2 linked regions of the Alloalcanivorax dieselolei B5 genome follow. The main gene of each other region encodes a partner of the protein of the gene in region 2 in a complex. Links are inferred from orthologs where the notes say so. Each region holds a gene or a part of one and is shown on either strand. Other genes may lie near its edges.

The links.
Region 1: the proteins of mfd (region 2) and uvrA are in contact, whole or in part, in a crystal structure (PDB 4DFC), measured with the Escherichia coli proteins. The link is inferred for Alloalcanivorax dieselolei B5 from one-to-one orthologs.

The regions. Positions count from the first base shown.
Region 1 is NC_018691.1:4,174,843-4,185,925, reverse strand. Bases 1,943-5,314 are described here. They hold uvrA (excinuclease ABC subunit UvrA), read right to left. Parts: upstream 4,969-5,314; coding sequence 2,143-4,968; downstream 1,943-2,142. Other genes in these bases: B5T_RS18600 (LuxR C-terminal-related transcriptional regulator), read right to left, coding at 5,101-5,314. Also shown: B5T_RS18615 (glycerophosphodiester phosphodiesterase family protein), read right to left, coding at 36-1,337; B5T_RS22390 (hypothetical protein), read left to right, coding at 1,569-1,919; more of B5T_RS18600, read right to left, coding at 5,315-5,748; B5T_RS18595 (MFS transporter), read left to right, coding at 5,981-7,348; ssb (single-stranded DNA-binding protein), read left to right, coding at 7,416-7,928; B5T_RS18585 (STN domain-containing protein), read left to right, coding at 8,389-9,024; B5T_RS18580 (RNA polymerase sigma factor), read left to right, coding at 9,045-9,548; B5T_RS18575 (FecR family protein), read left to right, coding at 9,538-10,497; B5T_RS18570 (filamentous haemagglutinin family protein), read left to right, coding at 10,625-11,083. UniProt on the Escherichia coli protein: The UvrABC repair system catalyzes the recognition and processing of DNA lesions. UvrA is an ATPase and a DNA-binding protein. A damage recognition complex composed of 2 UvrA and 2 UvrB subunits scans DNA for abnormalities.
Region 2 is NC_018691.1:1,985,224-1,996,898, forward strand. Bases 3,947-7,910 are described here. They hold mfd (transcription-repair coupling factor), read right to left. Parts: upstream 7,603-7,910; coding sequence 4,147-7,602; downstream 3,947-4,146. Other genes in these bases: B5T_RS09010 (BaiN/RdsA family NAD(P)/FAD-dependent oxidoreductase), read left to right, coding at 3,947-4,004; tesB (acyl-CoA thioesterase II), read left to right, coding at 7,908-7,910. Outside these bases: B5T_RS08995 (alpha-ketoacid dehydrogenase subunit beta), read right to left, coding at 1-486; pdhA (pyruvate dehydrogenase (acetyl-transferring) E1 component subunit alpha), read right to left, coding at 479-1,492; B5T_RS09005 (Leu/Phe/Val dehydrogenase), read right to left, coding at 1,502-2,539; more of B5T_RS09010, read left to right, coding at 2,787-3,946; more of tesB, read left to right, coding at 7,911-8,783; B5T_RS09025 (glyceraldehyde-3-phosphate dehydrogenase), read left to right, coding at 9,232-10,683; B5T_RS09030 (Na(+)-translocating NADH-quinone reductase subunit A), read left to right, coding at 11,000-11,675. UniProt on the Escherichia coli protein: Couples transcription and DNA repair by recognizing RNA polymerase (RNAP) stalled at DNA lesions. Mediates ATP-dependent release of RNAP and its truncated transcript from the DNA, and recruitment of nucleotide excision repair machinery to the damaged site.

The sequences.
Region 1 (11,083 bases), 2.2 Mb from region 2 along the record:
GGGAGCCAGGCCTTGGCCCGACTCCCGTGGTGTTCTTACAAGCCCATGCAATTGGCGTAGAAGGTGGTGGTGGCGGGCCAGTCGGAGAATACCGCGGTAACCCCTACGTCCCGGGCCAGCACGTCCAGCAGTGTCAGCGTATCGCCGTCATTGTTGATGGTCTCATTGACGCTCTGATAATACCAGCCGCCTCCCGAAGCCAATGGGCCGGAACGCTCCAGTGACCAGGCAATCAACTGCAAGCCGGCGGCGCGGGCCGCTCGGGCGTATTCGCTGGGGACGATTTGGTTGCCGGCATCGGTGGTGACCAGCATCCACAGCGGCGGCGCCAGATAATTCACGCCCTGACCGGCCAGGGTGGCCATGTCCGGTTCCCAGGTGCCGGGGTTTTGCGGGTCCAACCCGCTGCCGTCACGGTCATCCAGGTAAACCGCCTGGCGGCCATAGGCCGGCTCGGCGCTGATCCAGTAGAGCACATCGTCCAGATTGAAGGATTGGGGGAACACCTGGCGTGGTGAGACGCCAGCTTCCTTGTATTCGTTGATCAATTGTTGGGCATACTGTTCCTGGGTGTAGTCCCCGTCGTAGGGCATGGGGACGCTGGGAGCCTTGAGTTCCGGCGTCATCTTCACGCCCAGTTCCCGGAACAGCGCAATGCTCTCCTTGTGGCTCATCAAAGTGCCGTTCTGGCTGTAGAGATCGGTACGCCAGCCCGGTGTGGCCGCCATGTATTCCTCCACCGTGGTGGCATCGGGATTGCCGGCGTCCATCTTGCCTGCAAGGCTCTTGAACTCTTCCAGGGTCAGATCACTGGTACAGCAGCTCACATTGCTGAAGTCGTACTCGCCGTTGCCCAGCGGCACCGGCGGGCTGCTGCATTTGCCGGCCAGATCGGTGGCCAGGATGTTGGTGGTGGTGTGCAGGTCGCACTGGGAATGGCGGCAAACCAGTTCCTTGTCCCGGGTGAAGGCGACATCGCATTCCAGAATACCGGCGCCCATGCGAGCCGCGGCCCGATAGGATTCCTCGGTATGCTCCGGGAATTGTAATGGGGCACCGCGGTGGCCGATGGACCAGTCAGTGCGCCGTTGCGGGCGTTTCCTCTCGGCACAGGACTGCAGGCGCTGCTTCAACGGGCCCGGGTCCATATCGTCCACCAGATAGTAGGGGCGCGGCCCCAGTTCCACCGCGCCGCCGACATGGGCAGGGTGGTGGCGGTTGGGACCATGATCGGCACCGTGGCCATGGCCGTTGCCTTTGCCGTTGTTGGCACAGGCAACGGTGGCCAGACCGAGCAGAGACAGGGCAAGCATGGAACGAGTCAGGGGCGAACGCATGGTGGGAGCTCCCTTGTTGCGTTATTGGGGGGACTTCCCAACCTAGAAGTGTTCTATGACGATCCGGTTAGCGTCGTGCCCCCGCTCGGGCCGGATGCCTGAAGTGTGCACTATGTCACGATCCCCCAGGAGGCAGGGTGCCTTTCGCGGAAGGATGTTCCGTTATGGTGCGCGTTTGGCATGGATGCTGCTTCTTTATTCAGGAAAGGGAAAGAAAAAAGGGGGGGAGGCATGAGCACGGGATTGAGCGATCACTGGTTGATGCACCGGCAGGTGGTCAGCCTGGTAAATCAATGCCGGCGCCTGATCCGCGAGGAATTCGCGGTAGCGCTGCGATTGTCCGATGCCGACCTGCGCCAACAGCTCAGACACTATGCGCGGGTCAGCCAGGACACGCGGATCCGCGCATTGCTGAACGAGATCGATAGCCTGGCGCCGGCGCTTCCGGCCGGGCCCGAGGCGCCTCGTCAGATGTACCGTGGCCAGGCGGTCCGTTCAGAGGAGAAACCTTCCCTGGCCATGGCGCCCAAGCCGGTGAAGAAAAGCAAACGAATGTACCGCGGGCGCCCAGTGGAGGATTAGGGGAAGGGCTTCCTTTCAATCCGGGGTTTTGCCTTTCTGGAGGGGAGCGTCACCGGTCAGGGCGTTCCAGGACACGCTGTGAATACGTCCCTGTACGCTCGGGTTTGGCCATCCCTGGCCAAACACGGTCCTGGAACGCCCTGACCGGCGACACTCCGCGAGTTCTGAAGCACCAAGGCTTCCCATCACAAAGAGTCGATTTCCCGCCAGCCCGCGATGAACCTTATTTTTTCCCCAGTAGAGGTTTCAGAAAACGTCCGGTGTGGCTGGCTTTGACTTTGACCACCTGTTCCGGGGTGCCCTCGGCGATGATCTCGCCGCCGCCGTCACCGCCCTCCGGGCCGAGATCAACGATCCAGTCGGCGGTCTTGATCACGTCCAGGTTGTGCTCGATCACGACGATGCTGTTGCCGTGGTCGCGCAGCCGGTTGAGGACGTCCAACAGTAGCTGGATATCCTGGAAGTGCAGCCCGGTGGTGGGCTCGTCGAGAATGTAGAGGGTGTTGCCCGTGTCGCGGCGGGACAGTTCCCGCGCCAGTTTCACCCGCTGTGCCTCACCGCCGGACAGCGTGGTGGCGGCCTGGCCCAGCTTGATGTAACTCAGACCCACGTCCAGCAGTGTCTGCAGACGCCGTTGCAGGGCCGGCACCGCGTCGAAAAACTCGCGGCCTTCCTCCACGGTCATGTCCAGCACTTCGTAGATGTTTTTGCCCTTGTAGGTGATTTCCAGGGTTTCCCGGTTGTAGCGTTTGCCTTCGCACACCTCGCAAGGAACATAGATGTCTGGCAGAAAGTGCATTTCCACCTTGATCACGCCATCCCCCTGACAGGCCTCGCAGCGGCCGCCCTTGACGTTGAAGCTGAAGCGGCCAGGTTTATAGCCGCGGGACCGGGCTTCCTGGGTGCCGGCGAACAGCTCCCGCACCGGCGTGAAAATGCCGGTGTAGGTGGCCGGGTTGGACCGCGGGGTGCGGCCGATGGGGCTCTGATCGATATCCACCACCTTGTCGAAGTGATCCAGTCCCTTGATCTCCCGGTACGGAGACGCGCGCAGGGTAGTGGCCTTGTTCAGGCGGGTGGCGGCCACCGGGTACAGGGTGTGATTGATCAAGGTGGACTTGCCGGAACCCGAGACGCCGGTAATGCAGGTGAACAGGCCCACCGGCAGTTTGAGATGGGCGTCTTTGAGGTTATTGCCGCTGGCGCCGGTGAGCTCCAGCCAGCGGTCGGTGGCGGCCACCCGTTTTTTCGGCACCGCAATGGCGCGCCGGCCGGACAGATAGTCGCCCGTCAGGGACCGAGGATTGCTGGCCACGTCTTCCGGCTTGCCCTGGGCCACAACCTGCCCACCGTGTACGCCGGCGCCGGGGCCAATGTCGATCACATGGTCCGCCATCCGAATGGCGTCCTCGTCATGCTCCACCACCAGCACGGTGTTGCCGAGATCGCGTAGTCGGGTCAGGGTGCTGAGCAGGCGCTCGTTGTCGCGCTGGTGCAGGCCAATGGACGGCTCGTCGAGCACGTACATCACCCCCACCAGGCCGGCGCCGATCTGGCTGGCCAGGCGGATGCGCTGAGCCTCGCCACCGGACAGGGTCTCGGCGCTGCGCTCCAGAGTCAGATAGTCCAGGCCGACATTGACCAGGAACTGCAGACGGTCGCGGATTTCCTTGAGAATCTTCTCGGCGATTTCGCCCCGGCTGCCGGCCAGTTTCAGCTGATCGAAATAGTCGAACGCCTTGCCCACCGCCATGCGCACCACCTGGGGCAGCGTGATCTCGTCGATGAACACGTGCCGGGCGGCTTCCCGAAGCCGGGAGCCGTGGCAGCTCGGGCAGGTGGAGGTGGACAGGTAGGTGGCCAGGTCCTCGCGTACCGCCTCTGACTCGGTTTCCCGGTAGCGGCGCTCCATGTTGGGAATGATGCCCTCGAACGGGTGGTTGCGGCTGATGATGTCTCCGCGGTCGTTGAGATAGCGGAATTCCACGTTTTCCTTGCCGGTACCGTAGAGGATCTTCTTGCGAACGGCTTTGCTCAGCTTCTTGAACGGCACGTCCATATCGAAGCCGAGGCTGTCCGCCAGAGAAGTGAGCATCTGGAAGTAATAAACGTTGCGGCGATCCCAGCCGCGAATCGCGCCCTCGGCCAGGGACAGTTCATCACTGGTGATGACCTTGTCCTCGTCGAAGAACTGTTTGACGCCAAGACCGTCGCAGCTCGGGCAGGCGCCGGCCGGGTTGTTGAACGAGAACAGGCGTGGCTCCAGTTCCGGGATGGAGTAGCCACAGTGCGGACAGGCGAACTTGGCGGAGAAGGTGGTTTCATCGCCCTTGCCGTCCATTGGTGCAATGACCGCGATGTCATCCGCCAGGTGCAGGGCGGTCTCGAACGATTCGGCCAGCCGGTTCTGCAGATCCGGGCGCACCTTGAAGCGATCCACCACCACTTCGATGGTGTGCTTCTTGTTTTTGTCCAGGGTGGGGGTGTCGTCCATATCGCAGATGCGGCCGTTCACCCGCACCCGTACGAAGCCCTGGGCACGCAGTTCATCGAACAGATGGAGATGCTCGCCTTTCTTCTCCCGCACCACCGGGGCCAGCAGCATCAGCCGGGCGCCGTCTTCCATGGCGATCACCTGATCCACCATCTGACTGATGGTCTGGGCCGCCAGCGGCGTATCGTGCTCGGGGCAACGCGGCTCGCCCACCCGGGCGAACAGCAGGCGAAGATAGTCGTAGATCTCGGTAATGGTGCCCACGGTGGAGCGCGGGTTATGGCTGGTGGACTTCTGTTCGATGGAGATAGCCGGACTCAGCCCTTCGATGTGGTCGACATCGGGCTTTTCCATCATCGACAGGAACTGCCGGGCGTAGGTGGACAGTGACTCCACGTAGCGGCGTTGCCCTTCCGCGTAGAGCGTATCGAACGCCAGCGACGATTTGCCGGAACCGGACAGGCCGGTGATCACCACCAGCTTGTCCCGTGGAATGTCCAGATCCACGTTTTTCAGGTTATGGGTACGGGCACCGCGCACCAGAATGGTATCCATGGGTACTGCCACCTACTGTCAAAATGAACAGTGGAGTATAGGGGAAATGATATGAAGGAGAAAAGAAATCAACGGCCGGATGGTAATGCCGTCGGAAGGGCCGACACGCCGATGCGTGCCAGCCGGGGCGGATTACAGGTTTTCCTGGGCCCAGTTCACGGCCTGCAGGCGGTTGGAGGCGTTGATCTTTTTGAAGATATTGTAAATGTGGGTCTTGATGGTGTGCGGGCTAAGGTTCAGCGCAGTGGCGATTTCGGAGTTCTTGGCGCCAGTGGCCATCACCTTCAGCACCTCCACTTCGCGGTCGGTCAGGTTCACTTCGCTGCGTGAGAACGTTTTGTTGAAGGCGCGGCTCTTCACCAGGTATTGCTGCAGCACCTTGCGCGGGAACCACAGTTCGCCTTCGAAGATCGCCTTGATGCCCTTGGTCAGCAGACCCTGGGGGCAATCGTGCAGGAAGCCGCCGTTGACCATCGGCAGCCCGGCCAGACGCGACAGGGAAGCGTCGTCGTCCACATTGAAGACGCCGGTGAGCACGTCGCAATCCAGGCGTTGATCCACGGCCAGGAGGTGATTGATGACGTCATTGACGTCCACCGAGTGGTAATCCACCAGGAACAGATTCTGCTCCGCTCCTGCGAGATCGTCTTCGGCTACCATGTCGACCGTTTTCACGGCGGTGGCGGGAATGGACTCCTTAGCGAGAAACTCGGTAAGCAGGGCGTTTTGCAGGTGCTGGTTACCAACCACGTACACCTTCTGAGCAGGGATTTTATCCATGGAGTCTTCCGTGATGCGCTGAGGCTATCGGAGTGGCTACGAAAAATACCGTATTGTGCAAAAATCTATCACCCCTGGCGGGGCGGTTCAATTTGCTATTGTCTTAAGTGACAAGGTTTTACAGGTTTGAGCTTGAGCAGGGGCGTGATCAGGGCGTTTTGTCCCCGCCCGGTGCCGGGGGAATCTGATACACTTGCCGCCCCCTAACCAGCCGCACCGGTTGCCAATCACCATGACGGACGAGTCCACCGCCGCCCTGCGGCGCACGGAAATCAGTACCAGCAGTTCTCTGGCGGCGATTTTCGCCCTGCGTATGTTCGGGTTGTTCATGATCCTGCCGATCTTCGCCGTGTTCGGTGGGCAGCTCGAGGGCGCCACACCACTATTGATTGGTACCGCCATCGGCGCCTACGGTTTGATGCAGGCGTGTCTGCAGATCCCCTTTGGCATGCTCTCCGACCGTTTCGGGCGCCGCCCGATGCTGCTGATCGGCCTGGCCCTTTTCATGGCCGGCGGGGTGGTGGCGGCGATCAGCGACACCATATACGGCGTCATCCTGGGGCGCGCCCTGCAAGGATCCGGCGCCATTGCCAGTGTCATCATGGCGCTGATTGGCGATGTAGTGAGCGAGCGCAACCGCACCAAGGCCATGGCCCTGATCGGCATGTCGGTGGGCGGTTCCTTTATTTTGGCACTGATTCTGGGGCCGCTGCTGGCTCACTGGCTGGGGCTCAGCGGCCTGTTCTGGCTGACCGTGGCGCTCGGTGGCGTCGCATTGCTGGTGGCGTTGCGCGTGCCGGTGCCGAAGGTCATGCTCGATGAGGCCCTGCCGCCATCGCAGCGGTTCCGGCAAGTGCTCGGCAGCCCGGACCTGCGCCGTCTGGATCTGGGCATCCTGGTGTTGCACCTGACCATGACCGCGTCCTTCGTGGTGCTGCCCAAATTATTGCAAACCCGGCTCGGCTTGAGTCTGGATCAGCATAGTCTGCTGTACCTGGTGGTTCTGGTGGCCGGTTTCCTGGCCATGATTCCGCTGATCATCGCCGCGGAGCGCCGCGGCGCGGTGCCGATCAAAAGGGCGGCGGTGGCCCTGCTGATCGTCGCCGAGGTGCTGCTGGCGGTGGCGGGGGAGACCTTGTGGCACTTCGTGCTGGCGCTGTTTGTCTATTTCATGGCCTTCAATCTGCTGGAAGCCCTGCTGCCCTCCATGGTTGGCCGCGCCGCGCCGGCCGGCACCCGTGGCACCGCCATGGGTGTGTATTCCACCAGCCAGTTCCTGGGCGTGTTCATCGGCGGTCAATTGGGCGGTGCCCTGTTTCAGTGGGTGGGGGCCGAGGCGGTTTTCTACGGGTGCGCCGCCATGGCGCTGTTCTGGTTGTGGCGTCTGGCGGGCATGAAGGAACTGCCCAAGCTCGATAACCGGGTCATTCAGCTGAACCCGGCTGATGACCCGCGCCACACGGTGGAGCGGCTGCGCGCCGTGCCTGGCGTGCTGGAGGCGGTGGTGGTCACCGAAAAGCACCTGGCCCTGCTGAAAGTGGATAACCAGCTGCTTGACGAGCACGCGCTTCAGGCCCTCGCCGCCGAAGGGCAAAACTGACAGAATACCCGTTTATCCAGTTACGCCGCCGCAGGGCGGCCCGTCGAATATGAGGGAGTGAAAGGCCATGGCGAGAGGGGTGAACAAAGTGATACTGATCGGCAACCTGGGTGCCGATCCGGAAACCCGCTTCATGCCCAGTGGCGGGGCGGTGACCAATGTCCGCCTGGCCACCTCGGAAACCTGGAAGGACCGGCAGACCGGTCAAATGCAGGAACGTACCGAATGGCACCGGGTGGTGTTCTTCAACAAGCTCGGCGAGATCGCCGGTGAATACCTGAAGAAGGGCAGCAAGGTCTACATCGAAGGCTCGATCCGTACCCGTAAATGGCAGGGGCAGGATGGCCAGGACCGCTACACCACCGAGATTGTCGCCAACGAAATGCAAATGTTGGACGGCCGTGGTGAAGGCGGAGACCGCCAGGGCGGCGGCGCCCCCCGTCAGCAGCAAGGGGGTTACGACCAAGGCGGCGATGACTACAACCAGGGCGGTGGCCAAAGCGGTGGCGGCCAAGGTGGCGGTCAAGGTGCTGGTTTCGGCGGCCCGGCCGACGACTTCGACGACGATATCCCGTTCTGATTGTCCCGCCTGCTTTCGCCCAGGGGCCACCGGCCCTTGGGCGTCCCCCGGTGCCTGTCGGCCTCTCCATTTCCTGAAATTCCCGCTCCCGTGAATATTTCATGACAAAACGACGGTCATGGCGGTGGCGGCTCGTCTTGTTAATGCGGTTCACCTGTTGGCGGCATGTTGCCCGCCGCCAGCGTGGTCGGGCGGCATCAAGCATCAATCCAGACAATCGGCATCTTCTCGTTGCCCCCGCTCCCGGGGCAACGATCTTTTTCCGCTGAGCGATGTCGGTTCCCTTCTCTGCTTTCTTCAACACCGCCTGTCACGGTTGCGTCACAACGGCCTCGCACCCTGCTTGAGGCCCCCGGACGACGGGCCGGCGTTTTCTACCCGATGCAAGGTGGTTGTGTTCGCAGGCACGGATTTCCCTGTTCGTCCCGTCCAGCGCGGGTGTTGGTGGCGATTATGGCCATTGGGGATCGCTATTGGCTGGCTGCTGTGTGTTGCGCCGGCGAGCGCCGCACCGGTGGTGCTGAGCTTCGATATCCCCCGTCAGGACCTGACGGGGGCGCTGGAACAGTATGGCGAGACCAGCGGTCGCTCCCTGCTCTACGAAAGCGCCCTGCTGGAAGGGCGGCTCTCCACCGCGATCCACGGTCGTTTCGATGCCGATGAAGCGCTGCGGCGTCTATTGGCGGGTACCGGGCTGATCGCTGAGTACACCAGCGCCGATACTTTTATCGTGCGGCGCGCGGGGGAGCGGGGTGGGCGGCAAGCCATTGGCAACCATGAGGCACCCTCATCCCGGGCCGCGTTCTTCGCCCGGTTGCAGCGGCGTTTGTCCTGGATGATGTGCACACGGCGCGAAATCCGCCCCGGTGATTACCGCGTCGCCATGCAGTTGTGGGTCGACGCCTCGGGACAGGTTCTGCAGGCGCGATTACTGGCCTCCAGCGGTGAGCGGGAACGTGACCAGGTGCTGCTGCGGCACTTGCGGGCGCTGCGTTTGGAAACGGGGCCGCCGCCCTCGGTGACGCAGCCGGTGACGGTAGTGGTCGAACCGGCGTCCGCGGGCAGGGTCGATGCGTGTGCCGGGGTGAGGGGTTAGACCGACAATTGGGGATAATAATGAATGTGGTGGAATTGCGCGGCTTTCTGGTCGCCAACTACGATCTCCTGAAGCATCAGCTCGGCAAGAAACTGGGGTGCCAGAAGCGGGCGGAAGACCTGCTGCATGAAACCTTTCTGCGGTTGCACGATAAACTTTCGGTGGGTGTTGTGCGTAGCCCGCGGGCTTTTATTCTGCGCATGGCCAGTAACATCGAAATTGACCGCTGGCGCCGGGATAGCCGGGTCCTGTCCACCGGCGAGGTGGAACAGTTGCTGGACATCGAGGAAGCCGTGGAAACGCCCCATAAACAATGGGAAGACCAGTTGGCTCTGGAGTCCCTGCTGCTGTGGATCAAGGAATTGTCGCCCCGCCGCCGGGATATCCTGTTGTCGGTACGATTGGACGGCGTGTCCACTCGCGAGCTGGCCCAACGTTATGGCATTAGCCAGCGCATGGTGGAAAAAGAACTGAAATGGGCGCACGAATACTGCGCGCGCAGGATGGAGCAACATGGACTCTGAAGATCAGGAGCAGGTCCGGCAGCAGGCGCGTGCCTGGCTGCGCCGGCTGGTTTCCGGTCGGGCCACGGAGCAGGATGCTCGCGAATTCAAGGATTGGTTCCACGCCGATCCCGGTCATGCGCGTGCTTTCCGTGAAGCGCGTGGCACCTGGCGCCAACTGGGGGAAGCTGGCGGCGTCTGGCGGCGGCAATCTCTGGATGGCATGGCCGCGCCGTCTCGCGTCAGCCGCCGTACCGTTCTGACCATGGTCGCTGGCGGCACCGGGCTGGCGGCGGCCTCGTTGCTGGCGGTTCATCCGCCGCTGGGATTGTGGCCGTCGATATCGGAACTGGGAGCGGACTACCGTACCGCGGTGGGCGAGCAGCGCAGCCTGTCGCTGCCGGGGGAGATCGACGCCTTGATGAACACGCGGACCAGTCTGTCGGTGACGGCGTCGGGGGAAGGCAAGCGCATCGAACTGATTGCCGGGCAGGTGGCACTGCAGCGCCGGGGTGGGGGCCGCCCGGTGGAGGTGGCGGCCGGGGCCGGGCTGATCGAGCTGGGTGAGGCGGACATCGAGGTGCGTTTGCTGGCGGAAGGTGCTTGTCTTTCCTGTACCCGCGGCCGGGTGCGTCTGCATCACGCTGCCGGAGATCGGGAAGTATTGAAGAACCAGCAGGTTCTTTATGACCAGCATGGTGCCAGGCCGCCAGCGCCGGTGGATCCCGTGGCGGTGGCGGCCTGGCGCAGCGGCATCCTGCTGTTCCGGGAAACGCCGGTCAGCGAGGTGGTGGGGGAAATCAATCGCTACCGGCCGGGCAAAGTGATTTTGCTGGATGAGAGCCTTGGCCGGCGCCGGCTCAGCGGTCGCTTCGACATCGGGCAACTGGACGTGGCTCTGACTCAAATTGAGCGGCTGCTGGCGGTGCCGGTGCGCCGGTTGTCCGCCGGTCTGGTGTTGATCGGGTAACCGGGTATCACCGGAATGTCATAAAAAAGACGTTCGTTGGCGGCAAGGGCTTGCGTCTATTCGGTAATGGCCATGCCGGGGGGCATGGCGCCACCCGAAGCCTTGTAGAACGTGGGACGCTCCGCTCATGAAGATTGCCGCCTCGCCTCGTGATGTTTCCTCTTCCGCCCGCCGTCGTTATCGGCGTATTCGTCTCAAACCCCTGACACAGGCGATCGCGCTGGCGCTGATGGTGGGCAATGCCGAAGCGGGGTCTCGGCCATTCAGCGCGCAATGGTTCGATTCCATGAGAGAGAGCCGGGCCGAGCATACCCAACGTCCGGCCAGCCGCCCCCATCAGCCGCCGCCGCTGGCGCAACAGCAGCATGGTCGGGAAGTGCGGCAATCGTTCGAACGGATGACGAGGACGGCTGCTTCCATTGCGGCGCAGCAGGCCGCCGCCCGCGCTGCCGCCGAGGCCGCGGCCGCGAATGTGCCCAACGGCCTGGGGCAAGGTGGTCTGCAAGTGGACACCGATGCCTTGACCGCCGGCTGGCATAACGCCGAAGCGCCACGGCAAAGCCAGGATGGAGACCGTACCCGGGTG
Region 2 (11,675 bases):
GGCCGGGGAGGACGGCATCACCACACGCAGGCCGGGGATATGAGCAAATAACGCCTCGGTGCTTTCGCTGTGGTGCTCCGGCGCGTGAATGCCGCCGCCGTAGGGTGCCCGTATCACCAGCGGGCAGCTGAGCCGGCCGCGGGTGCGGTTGCGCAAACGGGCGGCGTGGCTGAGGATCTGCTCCAGGGCAGCGTAGATGAAGCCCATGAACTGGATCTCCGCCACCGGTTTGAGCCCCTGACTGGCCATGCCCACGGCCAGGCCGGCGATCAGGTTCTCCGCCAGCGGCGTGTCCATCACCCGGCGGCAGCCGAATTGTTGCTTGAGTCCCTCGGTGGCGCGGAACACGCCGCCGTTGGTGCCGATGTCCTCGCCGAGCAGCACCACGCTGTCATCCTCGGCCATGGCCCGCGCCAGGGCGCGGTTGACCGCTTCCAGCAGATTCATCGGTACGGCGTGGGCGCTGTGGGTTTGCAGTTCAGCCATGACGCACCTCCTGGTCCACCGCCGCCAGGGCGCTGCGTTGATCGCGCAGGGCGGCGGGTAATTCCGCGTAAAGGTAATCGAGCATGTCGGTGGCCGGGGCCGGGGGCAGATTCAGATAGGTGTCGATGGCCTCTTCCACGGTGCGCTCGCACTGTTGTTGCCAGTCGGTTTCCCGCTGCGCGTCCCACAGACCGGCCTCGGCCAGGGTGTCGCGCAGGCGCCGCACCGGCTCGTTCTGCCAGGCCCGGTGCAGGTCACTGGCCTTGCGGTAGCGGCTGGCATCGTCGGCGGTGGTGTGATCGCTGAGCCGGTAGCTGATCGCTTCGATCAGAGTGGCGCCCTTGCCGGCACGGGCCCGCTCAAGGGCGTCGTCCAGTACTTCGAGCAGGGCATCCAGGTCGTTGCCGTCCACCTGCACGCCGGGGATGCCGGCGGCCACCGCCTTGTCGGCCAGACTGGCGCAGGCGGTCTGCAGCCCTCGGGGCACGGAGATGGCCCACTGATTGTTGTTGATCAGCACCACCAGCGGCAGTTGCCAAACGCCGGCCACGTTGAGTGTTTCGTAAAAATCACCCCGTGAGGTGGCGCCGTCGCCGCAGGTGGCGAGCACCGCGGCGTGCTCGTGGCGCAGCTTGGCGGCGCTGGCGATGCCGGCGGCCTGGGTCAACTGGGTGGCGATGGGTACGCAGTAGGGCAGGTCGCGGCGGGCGTCGCTGTCGGCGGGAAAGGCGTTGCCGCGTTCGTCGCCGCCCCAATACTGCAGGATTTGGTGCAGCGGCACGCCGCGCAGATAAAGCGTGGCATGGTCGCGGTAGTAGGGCACGAAGTAATCGTCCCGGGTCAGCGCCAGCCCGGCGGCGGTGCCGATCGCTTCGGCGCCCAGGCAGGAGGCGTAGGTGCCCAGCCGCCCGGTGCGTTGCAGGTTCACCGCTTTTTTATCGAAGTGACGGATCAACGCCATGGTCTTGTAGCCCGCCACCCGGCGGTTGTCATGGTCGGTTCTCATAGCACCTCCTCAGGCCACGTTGCGGTGGCCATTGAGCCGTTGTTCCGCCAGATCGTCGGCGGTGGCACTGGTGGACCAGCCGGCCCGTTCCGCTTCGCGAAAGATCCGCGTCAGGGTGGTGCCGATGGCGAGCACCTGCTGGCGGATGCGGGTCCGGCCAGCACCGGAGTGCCCCAGAGCCAGGGCGATCAGGCCGCCGGCGTTGGTGACGTAATCCGGGGCATAGAGGATGTCTCGCCGGCGCAGCCGTTCACCGTCCTCGTCCCCGGCCAGTTGATTATTGGCGCTGCCCGCCACCAGCGGCGCGCGCAGTCGGGCGATGGTGGCGCGGTTGAGTACGGCGCCCAGGGCGCAGGGCACGAAGCCGTCGCAGGGCACGTCGTAGATGGCGTCGGGAGCGACGATTCTGGCCCCCAGCCGGGCGGCCAGTTCGCTGGCCCGTTTGGCATCGGCGTCGGCCAGGGTGAGACGGGCGCCGGCCCGGGTCAGCAGCAGGGCCAGGCGGCTGCCCACGTGCCCCACGCCCTGCACGGCGAAGTGCAGGCCGCGCAGGCTGTCCCGGCCCAGCCGCTGGCGCACGCTGGCGTCGAGGGCGGCGAACACGCCCAGGGCGGTGAGCGGTGAAGGGTCCAGGCCGTCGCCGCTGTAGCCCCAGACATGACGGGTGGTACGGGCAACCTGGTCCAGGTCCTCGAGGCGGGTGCCGGCATCCACGGCGGTGGTGTAGCGGCCGTTGAGGCTTTCCACGGCGCGGCCGAAGGCCCGGTACAGGGCACCCCGGTCATAGCCGTCCGGCGGTTCCAGAATCACCGCCTTGCCGCCACCCAGGGGCAGTCCGGCGAGGGCGGCCTTGTAGCTCATGCCCCGGGCCAGGCGGGTGACGTCTTGCAGAGCGGCGTCCTCGTCGTCGTAGCGCAGGCAGCGGCAGCCGCCGACGGCGGGACCCAGTTGGGTGGAGTGAATGGCGATAAGGGCACGCAGCCCGGAGTGCGGATCACGATGCAGGTGCAGCTCGGCAACGTTGGTCCGTTCGAGGTTAGCGAACATGGCAACGCTCTCCTTGTCGTCCCGGGGGCTGGTAAGCCCACTGTGGGCGGTTCCGGGGCCGGATCACGGCCCCTTTGCTTAAACCATAGCGCGGCTTCGGGGAGGGTGCTTGGATCGATTGGTTATATGGCGGGGAGGGGTTAGCGGGGTTGGGTATGAGGAGAGGCTTCCCTCCCGCCCCCGCATCTGGCACCCCCGCCGCCATCCCGTTATGCTGCGCGGCTTCAGTGAACGAGGGCGTAACGGCATGGCGGAACAGTACGACGTGGTGATCATCGGCGCCGGTGCCGCCGGGCTGATGTGCGCCGCCACCGCCGGCTACCGGGGCGCCTCGGTGCTGGTGCTGGATCACGCCAACAAGCCCGGCAAGAAAATTCTCATGTCCGGCGGCGGGCGCTGCAATTTCACCAATCTCAACACCACGCAGGCCCATTTCGTTTCCGCCAATCCGCACTTCTGCAAATCCGCGTTGAGCCGCTATACCCCCTGGCATTTCGTCGAGCTGGTGGAGCGGCACGGCATCGAGCATGTGGAAAAGGCGCCGGGGCAGCTGTTCTGTGCCGACTCCAGCAAAGCGATTGTGGAGATGCTGCTCACCGAGTGTGAATGGGCCGGCGTCAGGATCCGGTTGAACACGGCGGTAACGCACATCAACGATCAGCCGGTGGGCAAACCGGGTGCCGGGCGGGCGGAAGGGGCCTTTACGCTGCGTACCAGCGAAGGCGTGGTGCGCGCCGGCAAACTGGTCATTGCCAGTGGCGGGCTCTCCATTCCCTCCATGGGGGCGAGCCCGTTTGGCTATAAAGTGGCGGAACAGTTCGGTCTGAACGTGTTGCCGACCCGCGCCGCGCTGGTGCCCTTCACGCTGCAACCCGCGGACAAGGCATGGCTGGCGGAACTCAGTGGTGTCAGCGCCGAGGTTTGCGCGGAAGCCGGGGGCCGGTCTTTCTCCGAGCCCATGTTGATCACGCACCGGGGCTTGTCCGGGCCGGCCATGCTGCAGGTGTCCGCGTTCTGGCAAGCGGGTGCCGACGTTACCGTGGACTGGTTGCCGATGCTGGCGGACCCGTACGCGGCTCTGCTGGAAGAGCGCAAGCAACATCCCAACGGTACCGTGGAGCGCTGGTTACGCTCGTTTTTTTCCCAGCGTTTGGCGGCGGCTCTGGTGGCGCGGTTCGATTGGCGAGGGCCCTTGCAGCACCATGCCAACGAACACCTGGCCAGCATCGCCGCCGTGCTCAAGGGCTGGCGTTTCAAACCCTCCGGCACCGAAGGCTACCGCACCGCCGAAGTCACCCTCGGCGGTGTCGATACCGACGCCGTCTCCTCCAAAACCTTCGAAGTCAAAACCGTTCCCGGCCTTTATTTCATCGGCGAAGTGCTCGACGTCACCGGCCAGCTTGGTGGTTTCAATTTTCAATGGGCCTGGGCCAGCGCGGTGGCGGCAAATACAGTTGACAGTTGATAGTGGACAGTTGACAGCGAAAAGCCACAAAAATGGTCCATGCGCTTTCTGTGGGAACTTGCTCCCAGAGCCACTGAAGATCACCTGTTTTTGTCTTTCGTCTTTCGCTGTCAACTGTCCACTGTCAACTATCAGCTGCCTTTTACGGTGCTTTCCCGTTCCCCGCCAGATGTTCCAACAGCTGCTCGACTAATTGAACGCGTTCATCGGCGGTTTCCGATGGCAGTTGGAAGCGCAGGGTGTGGGCGCCTTCCAGGCGGTAGCGGTTGGGGGCGTTCTGCATCAGTTTGACCACGGTGAGCGGGTCCACCGGGGTGCGCTCGGCGAACTCCAGTTTGCCGCCGGCGGCGTTGGCGTCCACCCGGGTGATGGCCAGCGCTTCCGCCTGTTGCCGCAGAGCGGTGACCTTGAACAGGGTTTTCACCGCTTCCGGCAGCAGGCCGAAACGGTCGATCATCTCCACCTGCAATTCCCGTAACTGGTCGCCGGTTTTGCAGCCGGCGATGCGCTTGTACAGGGTCAGGCGGGTGAACACGTCCGGCAGGTAGTCTTCCGGAATCAGGGCCGGCACCCGCAGGTTGACTTCCGGGCCGCCGGACAGCGGTTTGGCGGTGTCCGGTTGCTCACCGCGTTTGAGCGCTTCCACCGCCTGCTCCAGCATTTCCATATAGAGCGTGAAACCGATGGTTTCCATGTTGCCGTGCTGCTCTTCACCGAGCAGTTCGCCGGCACCACGGATTTCCAGATCCTGGCTGGCGAGCACGAAGCCAGCGCCCAGGTCGGTGGCTTGTTCGATGGCTTCCAGCCGTTTCAGCGCGTCCTTGGTCATCGCCTTGGGGGAAGGCGTGACCAGGTAGGCGTAGGCCTGGTGGTGGCTGCGGCCGACCCGTCCCCGCAATTGGTGCAACTGAGCCAGGCCGAGCTTGTCGGCGCGCTCGATGATGATGGTGTTGGCGCTGGGCACGTCGATACCGGTTTCAATGATGGTGGTGCACACCAGCACGTTGAAACGGCGATGGTAGAAGTCGCCCATCACCGCTTCCAGTTCCCGTTCGCGCATCTGGCCGTGGGCGATGCCGACCCGTGCGTCCGGCACCAGCGATTGGATCTGCTCGGCGGCGCGGCTCATGGTGTCGATGTCGTTGTGCAGGTAGTAGACCTGGCCGCCACGCAGCAACTCCCGCAGGATGGCTTCCTTGAGGGCGGTGTCGTCCCGTTGCCGCACGAAGGTTTTCACCGACAGGCGCCGCTGCGGCGGCGTGGCGATGATGGAAATGTCGCGCATGCCGCTGAGCGCCATGTTCAGGGTGCGCGGAATCGGTGTGGCGGTGAGGGTGAGGATGTCGCACTCGGCGCGCATTTCCTTGAGCCGCTCTTTGTGGCGCACGCCGAAGCGGTGTTCCTCGTCGACGATGATCAGGCCCAGGTCCTTGAAGCGGACGTTCTCTTGCAGCAACTGGTGGGTGCCGACGACGATATCCACCTTGCCCTCGGCGAGCCGTTCCAGCACCTGGCTTTTGTCCTTGGCGCTGCGGAAGCGGGACAGCACTTCGATCTGCACCGGCCAGTCGGCGAAACGGTCGACGAAAGAATCGTAATGCTGTTGGGCGAGCAGGGTGGTGGGGACCAGCACGGCCACCTGGGTGCCGTTCTGAACCGCCACGAAGGCGGCGCGCATGGCCACCTCGGTCTTACCGAAACCGACATCGCCACAGACCAGGCGGTCCATGGGTTTTTGCCGTTGCATGTCGGCGATCACCGCGTTGATGGCGTTTTCCTGGTCCGGGGTTTCCTCGAACGGGAAACCGCTGGCGAAACGCTGATAATCCTCTTGCTCCAGCGGGAAACCGCGCCCTTCGCGGGCTTCGCGACGAGCGTAGGTGTTGAGCAATTCCGCCGCCACGTCGTTGATTTTTTCCGCGGCTTTTTGCCGCGCCTTGCTCCATTGCTCACTGCCCAGGCGATTCAGTGGCGGATGTTCGCCGCCGCCGTAGCGGCTGATCAGGTGCAGCGAGGACACCGGTACGTAGAGCTTGTCGCCGCCGGCGTACTCCAGCAGCAAAAATTCATGGGGCTGGTGATCCACGGTCATGTGCACCAGGCCCTGATAGCGGCCGACGCCGTGGTCCAGGTGCACCACCGGAGCGCCGATGGTGAGCTCGCCCAGGGAGCGGACCGCCAGATCCTGACCGCTGTCCTCGCTGGTGCGCCGCCGCCGGCGCTGCATGATCCGCTCGCCGTACAGCTCGCTTTCGCTGACCACCAGCAGTTCGTGGTCCGGCGCGTAGAAGCCGGCGTCGAGCTCACCCCGGGTCAGATTCCAGCGCTCGGGGGCGTCGAGGAAGTCCCGCCAGCCTTGTTTCAAAGCCGGCTGGATCGAGATGTTTTGCATCAGTTCGAGCAGCGCCTCGCGGCGCCCGGCGGTTTCCGCCACCACCAGGATGCGGGTGTCCGGGTGAGCATCGGAGAAGGTATGCAAGGGCGCCAGTACATTGCCGCTGCGCGGGTCGGCGGCAAGCCGCGGTGAGCGTGCCAGGTTGAAGGTCAGCGCCTGTTCGGAGTCACGCACCCGGGCCCGGGGCAGGGTTTTCCAGGCGCCAGCCAGCTCGTCCGGGCGCAGGAACAGACTTTGCGGCGGCAGCACCGGCCGGCGGATGTCGTGGCGACGGGACTCGTAGCGCTGACTGACCTCGTCCCAGAAGTGCTGGGCGGCCTGCTCGCACTCCGCCAATTCCACCAGCCGGGCATTGGGCGGCAGGTAGTCGAACAAAGTGGCCAGTTGCTCGAAGAACAACGGCAGATAGTACTCCAGCCCCGGACTGGCGATACCCTCGGACACTTCTTCGTAGAGCGGTACTTTTCTTGGCTCCACGTCGAAGGTTTCGCGGAAGGCACCGCGGAAATGGCGGATGCCGTCCTGGCTGAGCGGGTACTCCGCCGCCGGCAGCAGATTGATTTCCCGCACCTGGCCGGTGGAGCGCTGGCTTTCCGGGTCGAACAGACGCAGGGATTCAATGTCCTGATCGAACAGTTCCACCCGGAACGGTTGCGTCGCGCCCATGGGGAAGATGTCCATGATGGCGCCACGCACGGCGAACTCGCCGTGTTCATAGACGTTGTCGCGTTGCCGGTAGCCACAGGCCACCAGTTGCTGGCGGGTGGCTTCCATATCAAAGGTGTCGTTGACCTTGAGCTGGAAATGATTGCCATTGATATGGATCGGCGGCGCCAGCCGCTGCATCAGCGTGTTCACCGGCACCACCAGAACGCCGCTGCGAGCCTGACCGAGCCAGTGTAGCGCCTGGATGCGGTCGCTGACGATGTCCTGGTGGGGACTGAACAGATCGTAGGGCAGGGTTTCCCAGTCGGGGAACAGCCGCACCGGCACCTTGCTGTCAGCGAGGTAAAAGGCCAGCGAGTCGGCCAACTGCTGGGCACGGTTGCTGGACGGCGCCGCTACCAGCAGCAGGCCCTCGTCGCGGCGGGCCAGTTCCGCCAGTACCGCCGCCAAGCCGCCGGCGCCGGGGTCGCGCCAGTCGCGGTAGTGTTCACGTCCAGTGGAAAACAGGGAAGAATCGGGTAACAGGGTCAGGGTCATCAAGGGCCTCCAGCGCGGGCGCATTGTAGCAGGGGAGCGGGGATCGGACACGGGGTGGAGAGCTGACGTGCTCTGAAACCGTTCGCTTCGAATCAACCCTGGACTTTGACACCGCTGTAGGAGCTTGCCCTGCAAGCGAATCTTTTAGCCGGAAGCCGAATTCGCTTGCAGGGCAAGCTCCTACAGCGGCTGCCGGGCGGCGCTCCGTTTGGCGGCGAATCGACCGCGATGCTTTTGCTTTAGAGCCTGGCCTGCGTTTGCGGTACTATTGCGCGCCTATGCGTGCACCACAGCTGGGGAGAACTATGAGAGAGTCCGTCGCGGAACTAATGAACCGGTTTACCCTGGAACGGTTGGAGGACAACCTGTTTCGTGGCCAGACCGAGGCCAATGGCCAGCGCAGTATTTTCGGTGGCCTGGTGGCCGGCCAGGCGTTGCTGGCGGCGTCCATGACGGTGTCGGAGGACCGGCCCGCCCACTCCCTGCATGCCTATTTCCTGCGGCCCGGGGATATCCGCGTGCCGGTGATCTATGACGTGGACCGGATCCGTGACGGCAAGAGCTTCACCACCCGCCGGGTCAACGCGATCCAGCACGGCCGGCCGATCTTCAGCCTGTCCGCGTCGTTCCAGGTGGAGGAAGAGGGCGGCCGGCACCAGAATACCATGCCGGACGTACCAGAGCCGGACAGCCTGGAAAGCGATGAAAGTGCCCGCATGCGGGTGGTGGAGCAGATTCCGGAGCAGTTCCGTGGTGCTTTCCTGCGTGAACGGCCGGTGGAGTTCCGTCCGGTGACCCCCAAGGACCTGTTCGCGCCGGAAAGCCGGGAGCCGCTCAAACGCTTCTGGTTCCGGGTCAGTGACAGGGTCACCGCCGATCGTATGACCCAGCGGGCGCTGCTCGCCTATTGTTCTGATTTCGGTTTCATGGGCACGGCCATGCAGCCCCACGGCATGACTTTCTGGCAAAGCGATATCCAGTGCGCCAGCATCGACCACGCCATGTGGTTTTACGATGATTTCCAGGTGGACGAATGGCTGCTTTATGACTGCCAGAGCCCCGCCGCCGCCGGTGCCCGGGGGCTGACTTTCGGCGCCATCCACCGTCAGGACGGCACTCTGGTGGCGTCGGTGGCCCAGGAAGGACTGATGCGGCTGCGGCCCAGCGCCAAGCCGGTGTGAATACGCGCGTGCACGCTAACACGCCGTCACGCTAACACGCTTTGAAAACACCCGGTCATCCCGGGGTAGAGAGTCCAATAACTCAAGGCCATTGAACTCCCCCTTCGGGGTGCCCTGAAGGGCGTTCAAACGGTACTCTAAGCCCCGTTGTGTGAGCCGGGATCGCCCTTTGTAGGGCACATGGCTGCGTAGAGGGAGATGCCGGATCAAGTCCGGCATGACGGGGTTGCTCTGAATTCATACCCCCAAAGCCCGCAAGCGGGCCTTGGGTTTGGCGTGCCAGCGTGTTGCGTGTAAGCGTGCCAGCGAATTGTGGGACACCAATGGTCCACGGACCGTGATTTTTCTGATCCAAGGGGAGGGCCAATGCCTCCGCATTGGGTGGATATGCGCCCCCATTGGCGCTATTATGCGCGCCCCCAGGAACCCAATTGAGAGGGGCTCATCCGTGAACAAACTGGAAGACCACTTCGGACGATGGAAAAACCGTGAGGAAATCGCCGAGGCGATGATTCCGATGATCGGTCGGCTGTACCGGGAAAAGAACGTGGCCACCACGGTCTATAGCCGTTCCCTGGTCAACAAATCCGTTATCCAGATCCTCAAGACCCACCGTTTTGTTAAGCAGATTGAAGACGGCCTGTCCGACAGCGGTCTGTCCGTGGTGGATTCGTTCCCCATTCTCCAGGAAGCGGTCAAACTGGACCTGGGGCCCTGCCGTCTGGACATCGGCAAGCTGGCGGTTGAGTACAAAAACGACAACCGCGGCCTGTCGGTGGAAGACTTCGTCCGCGAAGCGCTCACCGAAGCGGTGGAAAACAAGGCCAAACTGGCCGGTACCACCGATGTGGTGCTGTACGGCTTCGGCCGTATCGGCCGTATTCTCGCCCGCTTGCTGATCGAGAAAGCCGGTTCTGGCGATGGCCTGCGTCTGAAGGCCATCGTGGTGCGTGAGTCCGGCAAGGGCGACCTGCAGAAGCGCGCCAGCCTGCTGCGCCGTGACTCCGTGCACGGCCCGTTCGCCGGCACCATCGCCGTGGATGAGGAAGACAACGCTCTGATCGCCAACGGCAACTATATCAAGGTGATCTACTCCAACGATCCGGCGTCCGTCGACTACACCCAATACGGTATCGAAAACGCCGTGTTGATCGACAACACCGGTAAATGGCGTGACGAGGAAGGCCTGTCCCAGCATCTGCAATGTCCGGGCATCGCCCGCGTGATGTTGACCGCGCCGGGCAAAGGCAGCCTCAAGAACATCGTGCACGGCGTCAACAACGACATGATCGACGACAGCGACAAGATCATCTCCGCCGCCAGTTGCACCACCAACGCCATCGTGCCGCCGCTGAAGGCCATCGAGGACAAGTTCGGCATCGAATACGGCCACGTGGAAACGGTGCACTCCTACACCAACGACCAGAACCTGCTGGATAATTTCCACAAGGGCCCCCGTCGTGGCCGCGCCGCGCCGCTGAACATGGTGCTGACCGAAACCGGTGCCGCCACCGCCGCGGCCAAGGCGCTGCCGTCCCTGAACGGCAAGCTGACCGGCAACTCCATTCGCGTTCCCACCCCGAACGTGTCCATGGCGATCCTGAACCTGACCCTGGAGAAGGAAACCAGCCTGGAGGAGATGAACGAATACCTGCGCTGGGTGAGCCTGCACTCTCCGTTGCAGCGCCAGGTGGATTTCGTCAGCAGCCCGGACGCGGTGTCCACCGACTTCGTCGGCTCCCGTCATGCCTCCGTCATCGACGCCGGGGCCACCATCGTCAACGGCCGCCACTGCGTGCTGTACGTGTGGTATGACAACGAGTTCGGCTACAGCTGCCAGGTGCTGCGGATTCTGCAGCAGATCTCCGGAGTGGAGTACCCGGTGTACCCGGCGGAGTAAGTCAGGCACGGAAAGCCCGCTTTAGCGGGCTTTTTTTCGTCCGTTCCCGAATTCGCCGGTATTGGCGTAAAACGGGGCGGGAAAGCGATCGGGAAGCGATACCGGACCATCGGAGGGGCTTGCCTCTCTGGCATACTTTTCATGTGGTCATTATAATGTCGCGCGCCGGCCGACGGGCCGGGCCCTTGAATCCTCATTCACGGGTGATCCTGACGCTATACCGGTTATTGCGCGAATTCCCCCATCCGCTGCCTGTGCAGTGCTTCCGAGGAAGGCGCAGCCCGACATCAGCAACACGCAACGTGGGCGAGACACTATGATCAAAATTAAGAAGGGACTGGACCTGCCCATCGCCGGCGCGCCGCGCCAGGCGATCGAGGAAGGCCACCAGGTCCGTTCTGTCGCCGTGCTCGGCGGCGACTACGTGGGCATGAAACCCACTATGGAAGTCCGCGAAGGGGACCAAGTCAAGAAAGGTCAGTTGATCTTCACGGACAAAAAAACCGACGGCGTGAAATACACCGCGCCGGCCGGGGGCACGGTGGTCGCCATCAATCGAGGCCACAAGCGCGTCCTGCAGTCCGTGGTCATCGAAGTGGCCGACCAGGAAGAAGAGGTGACCTTCACCGCTTATCAGCCGGATCAACTGGCCTCCCTGGATCGCGAAGCCGTGGTGAGCCAACTGGTGGACTCCGGTGAGTGGACGTTGTTGCGTACTCGCCCCTTTGGCAAGGTGCCGGCACCGCAGAGCGTGCCGAATTCCATTTTCGTCACCGCCATCGACACCAATCCGCTGTGTCAGGATCCGTCCCTGGTGATCCAGGAGAACGAGCAGAGCTTCCGCCACGGCCTGACCGTGTTGTCCCGTCTCACCGAAGGGCCGGTGTGGGTGTGCAAGGCGGCCAAGTCCAAGCTGCCATCCTTCGCCCAGGGTCAGATCCGTGAAGAAAGCTTCGCCGGCAAGCACCCGGCCGGTAATCCCGGGACCCACG